One region of the Marichromatium purpuratum 984 genome, then DNA from elsewhere that is predicted to be linked to it. Evidence: predicted binding sites of a transcription regulator. Region 1 holds the regulator's gene; each other region holds the start of a gene.

Region 1 (4,335 bases):
GCAGGTCGATGATCAGGTTCAGCGTCTTGCTGCGCTGGACCGCGCCCTCGCCGAACATCGCGCGGATGTTGAGGATACCCAGCCCGCGCACCTCGAGGAAGTCCCGCAGGGTCTCCGGGCAGGTGCCCTCGATGGTCTCCGGGGCGATGCGCGCGAAACGCGGTGCGTCGTCGGCGATGAGCCGATGACCCCGGGTGATCAGGTCGAGCGCCAGCTCACTCTTGCCCACCGCCGGATCGCCGATCAGCAATACCCCCATCCCCAGCACCTCGATGAAGACGCCGTGCAGGGTCTGACGCTCGGCCAGGGCGTGGGTGAGGAAGTAGCGCAGGTGGTTGATCAGCTCCTCGTCGCCGAGCGACGAGCCGAGCAGCGGGGTGTCGTGCTCGGCGGCGAAGGCGAAGAAGGCGGGGTGCGGCTCGAGGCCGTCGGCGAACAGGATTGCTGCCGGCTGCTCGGCGAAGAGTTGTTCGAGGGTTTCCTCGAAGGCGGTGCGGCCCAGTGCCTGGAGGTAGCGCTGTTCGGCGCGGCCGATCACCTGCAGACAGTTGGGGTGGATGCAGTTGAGCGAGCCGATCAGCGACTCGCGCGAGCGTGCACGCTCGGGCCGGCGCAGCGGGGAGCCTTGCTCGGGCTCGCCGTTGAGCCAGCGCAGCTGCAGCCGCGGGCCGGTCTGTTCGAGGAGTGACTGGAGGCTGTCGAGCATGGCCCAGGCCGGCGTGGCGCTAGCGCGCCTCGTTCGTCTCGATCAGTTGCAACACGGTCGCCGCCGAGCGGGCTTCGCGCAGCGCGGCGCGGGTGGTCGGGTCACTGAACATGCCGGCGAGCCGGGCGAGCAGCTGGAGGTGTTCCTCGGTGGCGCTCTCCGGGACCAGCAGGGCGAAGGCGAGATCGACCGGCTCGCCGTCGATCGCGTCATAGTCGACCCCGGTGCTGGTGCTGACGAAGGCCCCAAGCACCTCGTTGATCTCCTTGATGCGGGCGTGCGGCAGCGCCACACCGTGACCGAGTCCGGTGCTGCCGAGTCGCTCGCGCTCGAGCAGACGCTCGAAGACGAGTTCGGTGTTGAGACGGGGGTGGTCGTTGGCCAGCAGCTCGGCGAGCGTCTCGAGCAGCCGCTTCTTGCTGGCGATCTCGGCACCGCAGCTGACTCGGGCCTCGCTGATCAGGTCTGGACTGAACATCGGTCAAGGCTCCTGGTGGTCGCAGGGACAGGGGCGCTGGGCGGCGACGGTGTCCGGTGTCCATACCGGCGGGTGATCGGGGCGCGTGGTCGTGGTCATGGGGTCTGGGTGTCCTTCGAGTCGTCGGAGCCGGCAGGTGTCGATATCGGCTCGGATCTCAGGGTCTCAATGCAAAACACCCCGAACGGCGCGGTCACGGATCCGTTCGAGGTGTCGGTGCGTCGGTCCGGCGGGTGTCGGGTGTCCCCGACGCCCCGCCGACGCATGGGCCATCAGGCCGTTGCCGGGCTATTCGGTATCGGCCTCGACGTCGGCCTCGGCATCGGCCGCCTTCGGGCCGGGTGCGCTGCGATAGTCGTTCTTCTTCTCCTTGTGGCGCAGGATCTGGCGATCGAGCTTGTCGGTCAGGCCGTCGATCGCGGCATACATGTCTTCATGCACGGAGTCGGCGAAGAGCTTCCCACCATTGATGTGTAGCGTCGCCTCGGCCTTCTGGTCGAGCTTTTCCACACTGAGAATGACGTGGGCATTGGTGACGTGGTCGAAGTGACGCGCCAGGCGTGCGAATTTGCTGTCGACGTAGTCGCGCAGTGCCTCGGTGATGTCGACGTGATGACCCGTCAGATTGATTTGCATCATTGGACTCCTTACAGGGGTTCCAAACAGCCTGCTCATGCCAGGCGTTTGCGCTCGTTCGAGGCTGGAATACCCATGGCCTCGCGGTACTTGGCGACGGTTCGACGCGCGACCTGGATGCCGCGATCGGCCAGTTCGGCCGCGATCTTGCTGTCGCTCAAGGGTTTTCTGGCGGGTTCGGCGGCGATCAGCTTACGAATGAGCGCGCGGATCGCCGTTGATGAACACTCCCCACCAGAAGTGGTGCTGACGTGGGACGAGAAGAAGTACTTGAACTCCAGGGTGCCCCTCGGCGTATGCATGTATTTCTGCGTGGTGACCCGGGAGACGGTCGACTCGTGCAGCTCGAGCGCCTCGGCGACGTCGCGCAGCACCATCGGCCGCATCGCCTCCTCGCCGTGCTCGAAGAACGCCTGCTGCATCTCCACGATCTTGGCGCCCACCCGCAGCACGGTGTCGTTACGGCTCGCCAGGCTCTTGATGAACCAGCGCGCCTCCTGCAGGTGGTTGCGCATGGTGACGCTGTCGCTGCTGGTGTCGGCGCGCCGGATCAGTCTGGCGTAGTCCGCGTTCACCCTCAGTTTGGGTGTGGATTCCGGGTTGAGTTCCACCGACCAGCGACCATTCTGTCTGCGCACGAAGATGTCGGGTACAACGTACTCCGGGGGCTCCTGCGCGATCAAGTCGCCGGGGTGCGGGTTGAGCTGGCAGATCAGCGTGAGTGCACCACGAATCTCGGGCTCGGTCTGCTTGAAGCGGCGCATCAGCGCGGCGATGTCCTTGCGCGGCAGGTGCTCGAAGCCGTCGCGACAGATCGCCAGCGCGAGGTCGCGCTGCGGGGTCTCGGCGGGGAGCTGACGCAGCTGGATCTGCAGGCACTCGGCGAGATCGCGGGCGCCGACCCCCGGGGGATCGAACGACTGCACCCGGTGCACCATGGTGGCGATCTCCTCGAGACTGATCTGATCGTCGCCGATGGTGGCCAGCAGCTCGTCGAGATCGGCCCGAAGATAGCCGCGCGCGTCGATGGCGTCGATCACCGCCTCGGCGATCATCTCGTCGCGCTCGCTCAGTCGGATGAGGTTGAGCTGCCAGATGAGGTGATCGTGCAGGGTCTGGGGGCGGCTCTGGTGGAGGAAGGGGTCGAAGTCGGCGTTCTCGGCGCTGCCCTGGATGCTCGGCGGTAGATAGCCGTCGTAGACATCGGCCCACTGGGTGTCGACCGGGAGCTCATCGGGGATCTCGTTGGTCTCGCCCTGGAGCTCACGCTCGGCGCTGCCCTGCTCATCGCTGGGCGGAGACTCGTGTGCGCCATTGCCACTGTCCTCACCGTTGGCGGCGAAGCGGTCGGCCTCCTCGGCCTCCTCGAGCATCAGGTTGGAGTCCAGCGCCTCCTGGATCTCCTTCTGCAGCTCGAGCGTCGACAGCTGCAGGAGGCGAATCGCCTGCTGCAGCTGGGGCGTCATCGTCAGGTGTTGGCCGAGGCGAAGCTGGATGGTTTGCTTCATGGATCGCCGATGCGTCTTGCGTCTGTCTCTATGCCGGGTCGATGACCGTCCTATGACGATTATAGGTCGGGTGGCAACAAAGGTGCCTGAGTCACGTCAAGCGCGTCCCCTGCCGGGACGCGATGGTCTTCATCTTACCCCCAATATGTAGCAGCGGGGCGCGGATGCTGCTGCCTACATGCTACATGGCGAAGTCGGCACCGAGATAGACGTCGCGTACCTGCTGGTTGGCGAGCAGCTCGTCGGGGCGACCGGCGGCGATCACCTCGCCATTACTGATGATGTAGCCGCGATCGCAGATGTCGAGCGTCTCGCGCACGTTGTGATCGGTGATCAACACGCCGATGCCGCGCTCGCGCAGGTGCGAGACGATCGCCTTGATGTCGCCCACGGCGATCGGGTCGACGCCGGCGAAGGGCTCGTCGAGCAGCATCACCTTGGGGTCGACGGCCAGCGCGCGGGCGATCTCGAGACGCCGACGCTCGCCGCCGGAGAGGCTGAGTGCCAGCGACTCGCCGATATGGGCGATGCCGAGCTCCTCGAGCAGCTGCTCGCAACGCTGCTCGCGCTGCTCGCGGTCGAGGTCGCCGCGGGTCTCGAGGATCGCGAGGATGTTGTCGCGCGCGCTGAGCTTGCGAAACACCGAGGGCTCCTGCGCCAGATAGCTCAGTCCGGCGCGCGCGCGCGCATGCATTGGCATCAGCGTGATGTCGTGCTCGTCGAGGGTGATGCGCCCCTGGTCAGCCGGGATCAGCCCGACGATGAGATAGAAGCAGGTGGTCTTGCCGGCGCCGTTGGGGCCGAGCAGCCCGACCACCTCGCCGGCCTCGACCTCGACGCTCACTCCCCGCAGGACCTCGCGGCTGCGATAACGTTTCTTGAGCTGTTCGGCGCGCAGTACGCTCATCCGTCGACCCCTGTCATGACTCCTCCTCGGGGGTGATGGTGATCCGCACCCGACCGCTGCCACCGGCACGGAAGTGTTCGCGGGCACGGTCGTAGACGAT
Region 2 (4,335 bases), 310 kb from region 1:
CAGGGACGGATCAGCTGCATGATCGAGTACTGCGCCTATGCCGAGATGTTCGCGCGACTCGACTGCCCGGAGCTGGCCCTGCTGGTGCGCGAGATGGAGCGCGAGGCGCTGGAGGCGATGGCCGCGCACAGCGGTCTGCGGGTGAACTGGACGAGCCACGAGGACGGTACCGCCGAGATCGTGCTGGGCGCGCCCTCGGCGGTCGTGCAGGCAGCCCCCGCCGAAGCGGTCTGACGGCTGCCCGCGCGGTCCTGCCCCGCTCGACGGGTCGCAGTGCCGAGCCCTCGGGCGGGGCGCTCGCCCCGTCGGGTGCGTGTCGGCACCTGCCCGGGTCAGGTGCTGTCCTCCCTTGTGCGCCGCTCCGTCCGGGGCGGCGTTCCGATGTCCGTCACCGTGAGCGCGCGCCTTGTCGTCCGGCTCAGTCGACGACCTCGACGCGGTCGCCGAGCCGCAGGCGCTCGAAGAGAAAGCGGGCATCCTGCTCGCCGACGCGCACGCAGCCGTGAGAGTCGGGATGACCGGGCAGCCAGCCCTCGTGGAGGAAGTAGTGACCGTGGAACTGGATGGCGTAGGGCATCCATGCCTGCCAGCCGAGCTGGTTGGTGTAGCGCGAGGAGACCTTGTCGGCGTCCTTGGCGAGCACGGCGAAGCGTCCGCGTGGGGTGGGATGACCGGCGCGGCCCGATGAGATCGGGCCGCTGTGCACCGGTGCGCCGTCCTCGATGTAGGTGAAGCGCTGCTCGCCGAGCTCGATGCGGATGGCGCGCCTGGCGGCGGTGCTCGGTCCGCTCGGTGGGCCGGGATCTGTGGCTGGAGATGTCATCGGTGCTGGCGGTTCGGCCGCGAGCGTGACGGTCGCGGTCGTCACGGGCGGGACGTCGGCCGGTTCCGGCGCAGGGCGGTCGGGTGGCGCCGCGCAGCCGCTGCCGAGCAGGGCTGTGGCGAGCAGGATGGTCATGGCGGTGGCGGGATGGGCCGTGTCGCTCGGCTGCTCCATGGGTCGCTCCCTCGGCGTGTCCGCCCGTCTCCGGGGCCGGCGTCCGCCGGGTTGATCTGCGTCGCGCCCCTCCCTGTCCGCGCCGCCCGGCCGCTCATAACACCGAGATCCGCACCTCGTAGACCCCGCCGATCACCACGTACTCGTCCTCGCCCTTGAGTAGGTCGGGGAGCAGCCGGTTGTAGAAGAACACCTTGGGGCGTGGCACCTCGGTTTCGAGGATGTAGTCGCCGAACTCGTCGGCGCGCTCGCGCTCGCTGGTGAAGCTGTTGAGGTTGTTGAGCAGTACGCGATAGCGATGGCGTCCGACCCGCTCGAGGACCTCGTGTTCGTCGATGCGGTTGATCCCGCGATAGAGCCGCAGGTGGGTGTCTGCGGGGGCTCGGCGTCCCAACTCGTACTGGCCATAGGTATAGAGCAGGTCAAGCTGGGACTCGAGCGCGTTGGTGGCGTAGAGCCCCTGGGTGCCGGCGGCGACATAGCGCAGATAGGTCTCGCTGCCGCGTCCGTGCAGCGGACCGGCGTGGTGGCGCGCGAGCAGACCGAAGCGGCTCTCCACCCAGCGCTTGAGCACCGCACCCTCGCGACCGTCGGAGTCGAACGACCAGCCGCGCACCATGCGCTGGTAGTCGGCCTTGGCGCGTCCGCGACGTCCTCGAGTGAGCCCGGCCTCCTCGGGGAGGTCGAGCAAGAAGCGCCAGCGCATGTAGTCCTGAAAGTGACGCGCGCGTGCGCGATGACCGGGGATGGCGTCGAGGTTGCGCAGCAGTGGGGTGTGGAGCGGGGCGATGCCGTCGAGTTCGAGGTCGACGGGATGGTGCTGGTAGGTGAGGCTGCCGAGGATCACCGCCGGCAGGTTGCAGCGGTTGAGCGTGAGTCGGGCGTGTGCCGGGAGCGAGGGTGGCGGCGGGTCGGGCGTCTGGGTCGGTTGTCTGTTGCTATCCATACAGCCCCTGCGGCTTTGTCGTGGATACGACCATCCGGCCTCTGCCCGAGGGGGGTGGTTAATCGAGCCAAATCAATGCGGTAGGTCGTTTTATCGATGTTGGCACGGTGGCTGCTTGAGCCTCCGTGTGGATAACGTCGTGCAACGCTCGCCAAGCGAGCCAATGAGAGGAACCTACCATGGCAACACGGCAATGCGCCATCTACGGCAAGGGCGGTATCGGTAAGTCGACCACTACCCAGAATCTGGTCGCCGGGCTCGCCGAGCTGGGCAAGCGGGTGATGATCGTCGGGTGTGACCCCAAGGCCGACTCGACCCGTCTGATCCTGCACTCCAAGGCCCAGGAGACCATCATGCAGATGGCCGCCGACGCCGGTTCGGTCGAGGATCTGGAACTCGAGGACGTGCTCAAGGTTGGCTTCGGCGACATCAAGTGCGTCGAGTCCGGTGGCCCCGAGCCGGGCGTCGGCTGCGCCGGTCGCGGCGTCATCACCGCGATCAACTTCCTCGAGGAGGAGGGCGCCTACGAGGAGGATCTCGACTTCGTCTTCTACGACGTGCTCGGCGACGTGGTCTGCGGTGGCTTCGCGATGCCGATCCGCGAGAACAAGGCGCAGGAGATCTACATCGTCTGCTCCGGCGAGATGATGGCCATGTACGCGGCCAACAACATCGCCAAGGGCATCGTCAAGTACGCCAGTTCCGGCGGCGTGCGTCTCGCCGGGCTGATCTGCAACAGCCGCAACACCGCCCGCGAGGACGAGCTGATCATGGAGCTTGCCCGTCAGCTCGGCACCCAGATGATCCACTTCGTCCCCCGCGACAACATCGTGCAGCGCGCCGAGATCCGTCGCATGACGGTCATCGAGTACGACCCCAAGTCGGGCCAGGCCGACGAGTACCGCACGCTGGCGCAGAAGATCATCGACAACCAGATGTTCGTGGTGCCGACGCCGATCTCGATGGATGCGCTCGAGGACCTGCTGATGGAGTTCGGCGTGCTCGAGGAAGAGGACGAGAGCATCGTCGGCAAGACCGCGGCAGACGAGGCGGTGGCCTGAGCCCAGTCTCGAGCCATCGCGCGGACGCGCCGCCGTCGGCGACGTCCAGTCCCCCAGCGTTTCTCACCGCGCGACCGTCGGCGGATTGGCCGCGGCGCCGTATAGAGGACACAGCATGTCGAACATGACCCTCGAAGAGACCAAGGCCCTCATCCAAGAGGTGCTCGAGGCCTATCCCGACAAGGCGCGGAAGGATCGCGCCAAGCATCTCGCGGCCAACGACCAGTCGGTCGAGCAGTCGAAGAAGTGCATCATCTCCAACCGCAAGTCGCAGCCCGGCGTGATGACCATCCGCGGCTGTGCCTACGCCGGCTCCAAGGGCGTGGTGTGGGGTCCGATCAAGGACATGGTGCACATCTCCCACGGTCCGGTTGGTTGTGGCGCCTATTCGCGCGCCGGGCGTCGCAACTACTACACCGGCCACACCGGGGTGAACACCTTCGGCACGATGAACTTCACCTCCGATTTCCAGGAGAAGGACATCGTCTTCGGCGGGGACAAGAAGCTCGAGAAGCTGATCGACGAGATCGAGCAGCTCTTCCCCCTGGTCAAGGGCATCAGCGTGCAGTCGGAATGTCCGATCGGGTTGATCGGTGACGACATCGAGGCGGTCTCCAAGAAAAAGACCAAGGAGCACGGCAAGCCGGTGGTGCCGGTGCGCTGCGAGGGTTTCCGTGGCGTGTCGCAGTCGCTCGGTCACCATATCGCCAACGACTCGATTCGCGATCACGTGCTCGGCAATCGCGACGACGAGGCGTTCGCGTCGACGCCCTACGACGTGGCCATCATCGGTGACTACAACATCGGTGGCGACGCCTGGTCCTCGCGCATCCTGCTCGAGGAGATGGGGCTGCGCGTGGTCGCGCAGTGGTCGGGCGACGGCACCCTGCCGGAGATGGAGCTGACCCCCAAGGTCAAGCTCAACCTGATCCACTGCTATCGCTCGATGAACTACATCAGTCGGTACATGGAGGAGAAGTACAGCATCCCGTGGATGGAGTACAACTTCTTCGGTCCGACCAAGATCGCCGAATCGCTGCGCAAGATCGCCGCCTTCTTCGACGAGACCATCCAGGCCAACGCCGAGAAGGTGATCGAGAAGTACCAGGCCGAGTACGAGGCGGTGATCGCCAAGTATCGTCCGCGTCTCGAGGGCAAGAAGGTGATGCTCTATGTCGGCGGGTTGCGTCCGCGTCACGTCATCGGCGCTTACGAGGATCTCGGCATGGAGGTCGTCGGCACCGGTTACGAGTTCGCCCACAACGACGACTACGACCGCACCATCAAGGAAGTCGACAACGCGACCCTGCTCTATGACGACGTCACCGGTT
Region 3 (4,335 bases), 390 kb from region 1:
CCATCGACATCGAGGTGTACTTCCCGCTCGCCGCCTGTCTGCGCCAGGGGGCCGATGCCGAGCGACTGCGCGCACGTCTGGCCGATGCGCTTGCCGACGACCCGCTGTTCCGGGGGGTGCGAGTCTTCTTTGGTGACTGATTTTGCCCTATTTTGGTGCGTAAAGCGGCCTGATGATCTTTTTTGGTGCACCTCTCCCTTGTGAGAGCGCCTCGATTGTGCGCATCTCGCTCCCGGTGCCCCCCCTATCCACCGAGGTGATGCCGCCTCCGTAGTGGGTGATTTCACAACCCTGCCGTCGCCAAGGTCTTGTTTGTACATCCCAACGTCTCGTCGCGTGTTCGTCGCGACCGGGACCTGGGGTGGATCTCATCAAGGGCGCTCAAAATTCTGGCTTGCTCGTTGCATGCCTGATTGGCATCGGATGGCGAGGATCATCCCGTCGTCCGGCGGAACGGTCGCGATGGCGGTCCTTGTCGTGGACCCGAGCCCGGACCTTCAACCGGGTCAACCAGAATTCTGCATCGCCTGCCGGCCCGGACGGCAGGTCGTGCGGCACGATCGATGACCTGTTAGGCTGCTGCGCCGGATGGTGCGAGCGCTGATACGCCAGCGCAAGCCTTGTGCATTGCTCGGCCGACAACGCCTTATCCGTATCTAGAACACAGCACTCAGCATTGGAGACGTTCGAATGACCACTGATGTCATGAAGATGATGAAAGACAACGAAGTGACCTTCGTGGATCTGCGCTTTACCGATACCCGCGGCAAGGAGCAGCATGTCTCCATGCCGACGAGCATGATCGACGAGGACGCCTTCAAGGAAGGCAAGATGTTCGACGGCTCCTCGATCGCGGGCTGGAAGGGTATCGAGGCCTCGGACATGGTGCTGATGCCCGACCCCACGACTGCGGTGATGGACCCCTTCGCCGAGGAGAGCACCCTCATCATCCGTTGTGACATCCTCGAGCCTGACACCATGATCGGCTACGAGCGTGATCCGCGCTCGGTGGCCAAGCGCGCCGAGGCCTATCTGAAGTCCACCGGCATCGCCGACACCGCCTTCTTCGGTCCCGAGCCCGAGTTCTTCGTGCTCGACGACGTGCGCTGGGGCGCAGACATGAGCGGCGCCTTCTACAAGATCGACTCCGAGGAGGCCGGCTGGAACTCCGAGCGGGTGTTCGGCGACGGCAACATGGGTCACCGCCCGAAGGTCAAGGGCGGCTACTTCCCGGTGCCCCCGGTCGACTCGCTCAACGATCTGCGTGCGGCCATGTGTCTGACCCTCGAGGAGATGGGCGTCGGCGTCGAGGTGCACCACCACGAAGTCGCCACCGCCGGCCAGTGTGAGATCGGCACCAAGTTCGACACTCTGGTCAAGCGTGCCGACGCCAACCAGATCCTCAAGTACGTGGTGCACAACGTCGCCCACGCCTACGGCAAGACCGCGACCTTCATGCCCAAGCCGCTGGTCGGCGACAACGGCAGCGGCATGCATGTGCACCAGTCGCTCGCCAAAGACGGTCAGAACCTGTTCGCCGGCGACAAGTACGGCGGCCTGTCCGACATGGCCCTCTACTACATCGGCGGCATCATCAAGCACGCGCGTGCGCTCAATGCCCTGACCAACGCCTCGACCAACTCCTACAAGCGTCTGGTCCCCGGCTTCGAGGCCCCGGTGATGCTCGCCTACTCGGCGCGCAACCGCTCGGCCTCGATCCGCATCCCGCACTGCGCCAGCCCCAAGGGCCGTCGCATCGAGGTGCGCTTCCCCGATCCCACCGGCAATCCCTATCTCGCCTTCTCGGCGATGATGCTCGCCGGTCTCGACGGCATCATGAACAAGATCCACCCCGGCGATGCCATGGACAAGGATCTCTACGATCTGCCGCGTGAAGAGGCCAAGGCCATCCCGACCGTCGCCTCCTCGCTGGAGATGGCGCTCGACAACCTCGACCGTGACCGTGAGTTCCTCACCGTCGGCGGCGTGTTCACCGATGACCTGATCGACAGCTACATCAACCTCAAGATGGACGAGGTCACCCGCATGCGGATGACCACCCACCCGGTCGAGTTCGACATGTACTACAGCCTCTGATCGGCTGTCGCGACCGCGCGGGATCCCGCGCGGTCGCAACCTCGGCGCAGGGATGCGCCACCAGCGTCCAGGCACCCCCCGCTTGAGCGCCCCCCAACGCTGGACTATGCTTCGGCCATGATTCGGTCGGCACTGCTCCTCCCGCTGTTGCTGCTCCCCTGCCTCATTGTCCAGGCCGGCGTCTATCGCTGGGTCGATGCCGACGGGCGGGTGCATTTCTCCGATCGGCCCGCCGCCGCCGCCGCCGAGCGACTCGATCTCCATGTCGACGCCCCGGCCTCGGGTCTCGCCGACAGCCCCGTCGATCCGACCCCTGCCATCGATCCCTTCTCCGGTCCCTATACGCGCTTCGAGATCCTCTCCCCCGTCGACGAGGCGGTGTTGATGCGCGGCGAGGATCGCTTCGCCGTCGAACTCGGGCTCGAACCCACGCTGCAGCCAGGGCATCGGCTGGTGATGGTGCTCGATGGGCTCGAGACGGTGATCGAGGCTGGCGCCACCCGCTTCGCCCTCGACGGCGTGGCCTTCGGTCCCCATCGTCTTGGTGCGCTGATCCGTGACGAGCAGGGTGCGTTGGTCGCCCGCGCCCCGACACACCGCTTCGAGCTGCGTCGCGCCGCGTCGCCCGGCGAACTCTGAGCACTCCTCCCCGCAGCTGATGTGGCTGTGCTGGCCTGTCTCTTGCTAGTCTTTTCCTCGACGACAGGAGGCCCTGTCTCGTCTTCCGGTCTCGGATGACCTCATTCAGTCGTACAAATGGACCATGACAGCTCAAACCACCGGTAAGCGCTCGCTGGAGCGGACGATCCTCGATCACGTCAACATGGCGGTGCTGCTGTTCGATCGGGAGCTGCGGCTCGAGTACCTCAATCCCGCGGCCGAGATCCTCTTCGAGGCCAGCGCCCGGCACATGATCGGTCAGGCCGCCGCCGACCTGTTGCCCTGTCCCGACAACCAGGTTGAGGTCCGGCTGGTGGCGGCGCTGCGCTCGCGCCACCCCTTCACCGAGCGCGAGATCAATGTCACCGTGGCCGATGGGCGCACCAAGACGGTGAACTGTACCGTCCTGCCGCTGCACCATTTTGGTGCGGATGAGGGCGTGCTGGTCGAGCTTTATCAGGTCGATCGTCAGCTGCGCATCACCCGGGAAGAACACCTGCTCACCCAGCACCGGGCCACCCAGGCGCTGATCCGCGGCCTCGCCCACGAGATCAAGAATCCGCTCGGCGGTCTGCGCGGTGCGGCCCAGCTGCTCGAGCAGGAGCTGCCCGATCCCGCGCTGTGTGAATACACCCGGATCATCATCGACGAGGCCGACCGGCTGCAGTCGCTGGTCGATCGCATGCTGGGACCCAATCGGATGCCGCAGCGCGAGGCGCTCAACATCCACGACGTGCTCGAACACGTGCGCGGGCTGATCCTCGCCGAGTTCCCGCGCGGACCCGAGGTGGTGCGCGACTACGACCCCAGCATCCCCGATCTGATGGGCGACGGCGACCGACTGATTCAGGCCTTCCTCAACCTCGCGCGCAACGCCGCAGCCGCCACTGGAGGGGACGGCCGGGTCGAGCTGCGCACCCGGGTGCTGCGTCAGTTCACCATCGGCAGCCGTCGGTATCGGCTGGTACTGCAGACCCAGGTTCGTGACGATGGCCCGGGGATCCCCGAGGACATTCGCGACAAGATCTTCTTCCCGATGGTCTCGGGCAAGCAGGGTGGCACCGGACTGGGGCTACCCATCGCACAGGAACTCATCAACCAGCACGGCGGGCTGATCGAATGCGAGAGCCGGCCGGGCGAGACGGTGTTCTTCGTCTATCTGCCGCTGGAGTCGGAGCATGCATAGGAACCTGCAACCACCCCATTCGCCAACCCCGTCGGCGTCGTCCCGCCAGCGCCGCCCGAGGCATGCCGTCGGCATGCGGGGAGCGCGATGATGCCGCACAGCCTCGAACGAGGGAGCCGCGAGCCCCGGGTCTGGGTGATCGATGACGACCGGTCGATCCGTTGGGTACTGGAACGGGCGTTGCGCAAGGCGCAGATGCACGTCACCTGTTTTTCCAACGGCGTCGGTGTGATGGAGGCGCTGGAGCGCGAGCAGCCCGACGTCATCCTTTCCGATATCCGCATGCCGGGGATCGATGGGCTCGATCTGCTCGAACAGGTCTCGGCGCGCTATCCCGGACTGCCGATGATCATCATGACCGCGCACTCGGACCTCGACAGCGCGGTCTCGGC

The links. The regulator sigma-54, encoded in region 1, starts transcription at its own class of promoters, with help from an activator protein. The targets are predictions, from matches to a motif close to TGGCANGNTNCNTGCTT.
Region 2: the regulator sigma-54 is predicted to act here: its motif matches at 2,044-2,060, upstream of nifH (nitrogenase iron protein).
Region 3: the regulator sigma-54 is predicted to act here: its motif matches at 2,768-2,784, upstream of glnL (nitrogen regulation protein NR(II)).

The regions. Positions count from the first base shown of each region.
Region 1 covers NZ_CP007031.1:363,245-367,579, forward strand. Annotated here, with positions in the region: gene hprK (HPr(Ser) kinase/phosphatase) at 1-706, opposite strand, end outside; gene MARPU_RS01660 (PTS sugar transporter subunit IIA) at 726-1,184, opposite strand; gene hpf (ribosome hibernation-promoting factor, HPF/YfiA family) at 1,473-1,820, opposite strand; gene MARPU_RS01670 (RNA polymerase factor sigma-54) at 1,856-3,328, opposite strand; gene lptB (LPS export ABC transporter ATP-binding protein) at 3,510-4,235, opposite strand; gene lptA (lipopolysaccharide transport periplasmic protein LptA) at 4,249-4,335, opposite strand, start outside.
Region 2 covers NZ_CP007031.1:668,259-672,593, forward strand. Annotated here, with positions in the region: gene MARPU_RS03035 (saccharopine dehydrogenase NADP-binding domain-containing protein) at 1-234, shown strand, start outside; gene MARPU_RS03040 (L,D-transpeptidase) at 419-997, opposite strand; gene MARPU_RS03045 (NAD(+)--dinitrogen-reductase ADP-D-ribosyltransferase) at 1,092-1,943, opposite strand; gene nifH (nitrogenase iron protein) at 2,123-3,004, shown strand; gene nifD (nitrogenase molybdenum-iron protein alpha chain) at 3,120-4,335, shown strand, end outside.
Region 3 covers NZ_CP007031.1:3,747,668-3,752,002, reverse strand. Annotated here, with positions in the region: gene MARPU_RS16315 (cation diffusion facilitator family transporter) at 1-140, shown strand, start outside; gene glnA (glutamate--ammonia ligase) at 691-2,097, shown strand; gene MARPU_RS16305 (DUF4124 domain-containing protein) at 2,215-2,736, shown strand; gene glnL (nitrogen regulation protein NR(II)) at 2,861-3,943, shown strand; gene ntrC (nitrogen regulation protein NR(I)) at 4,034-4,335, shown strand, end outside.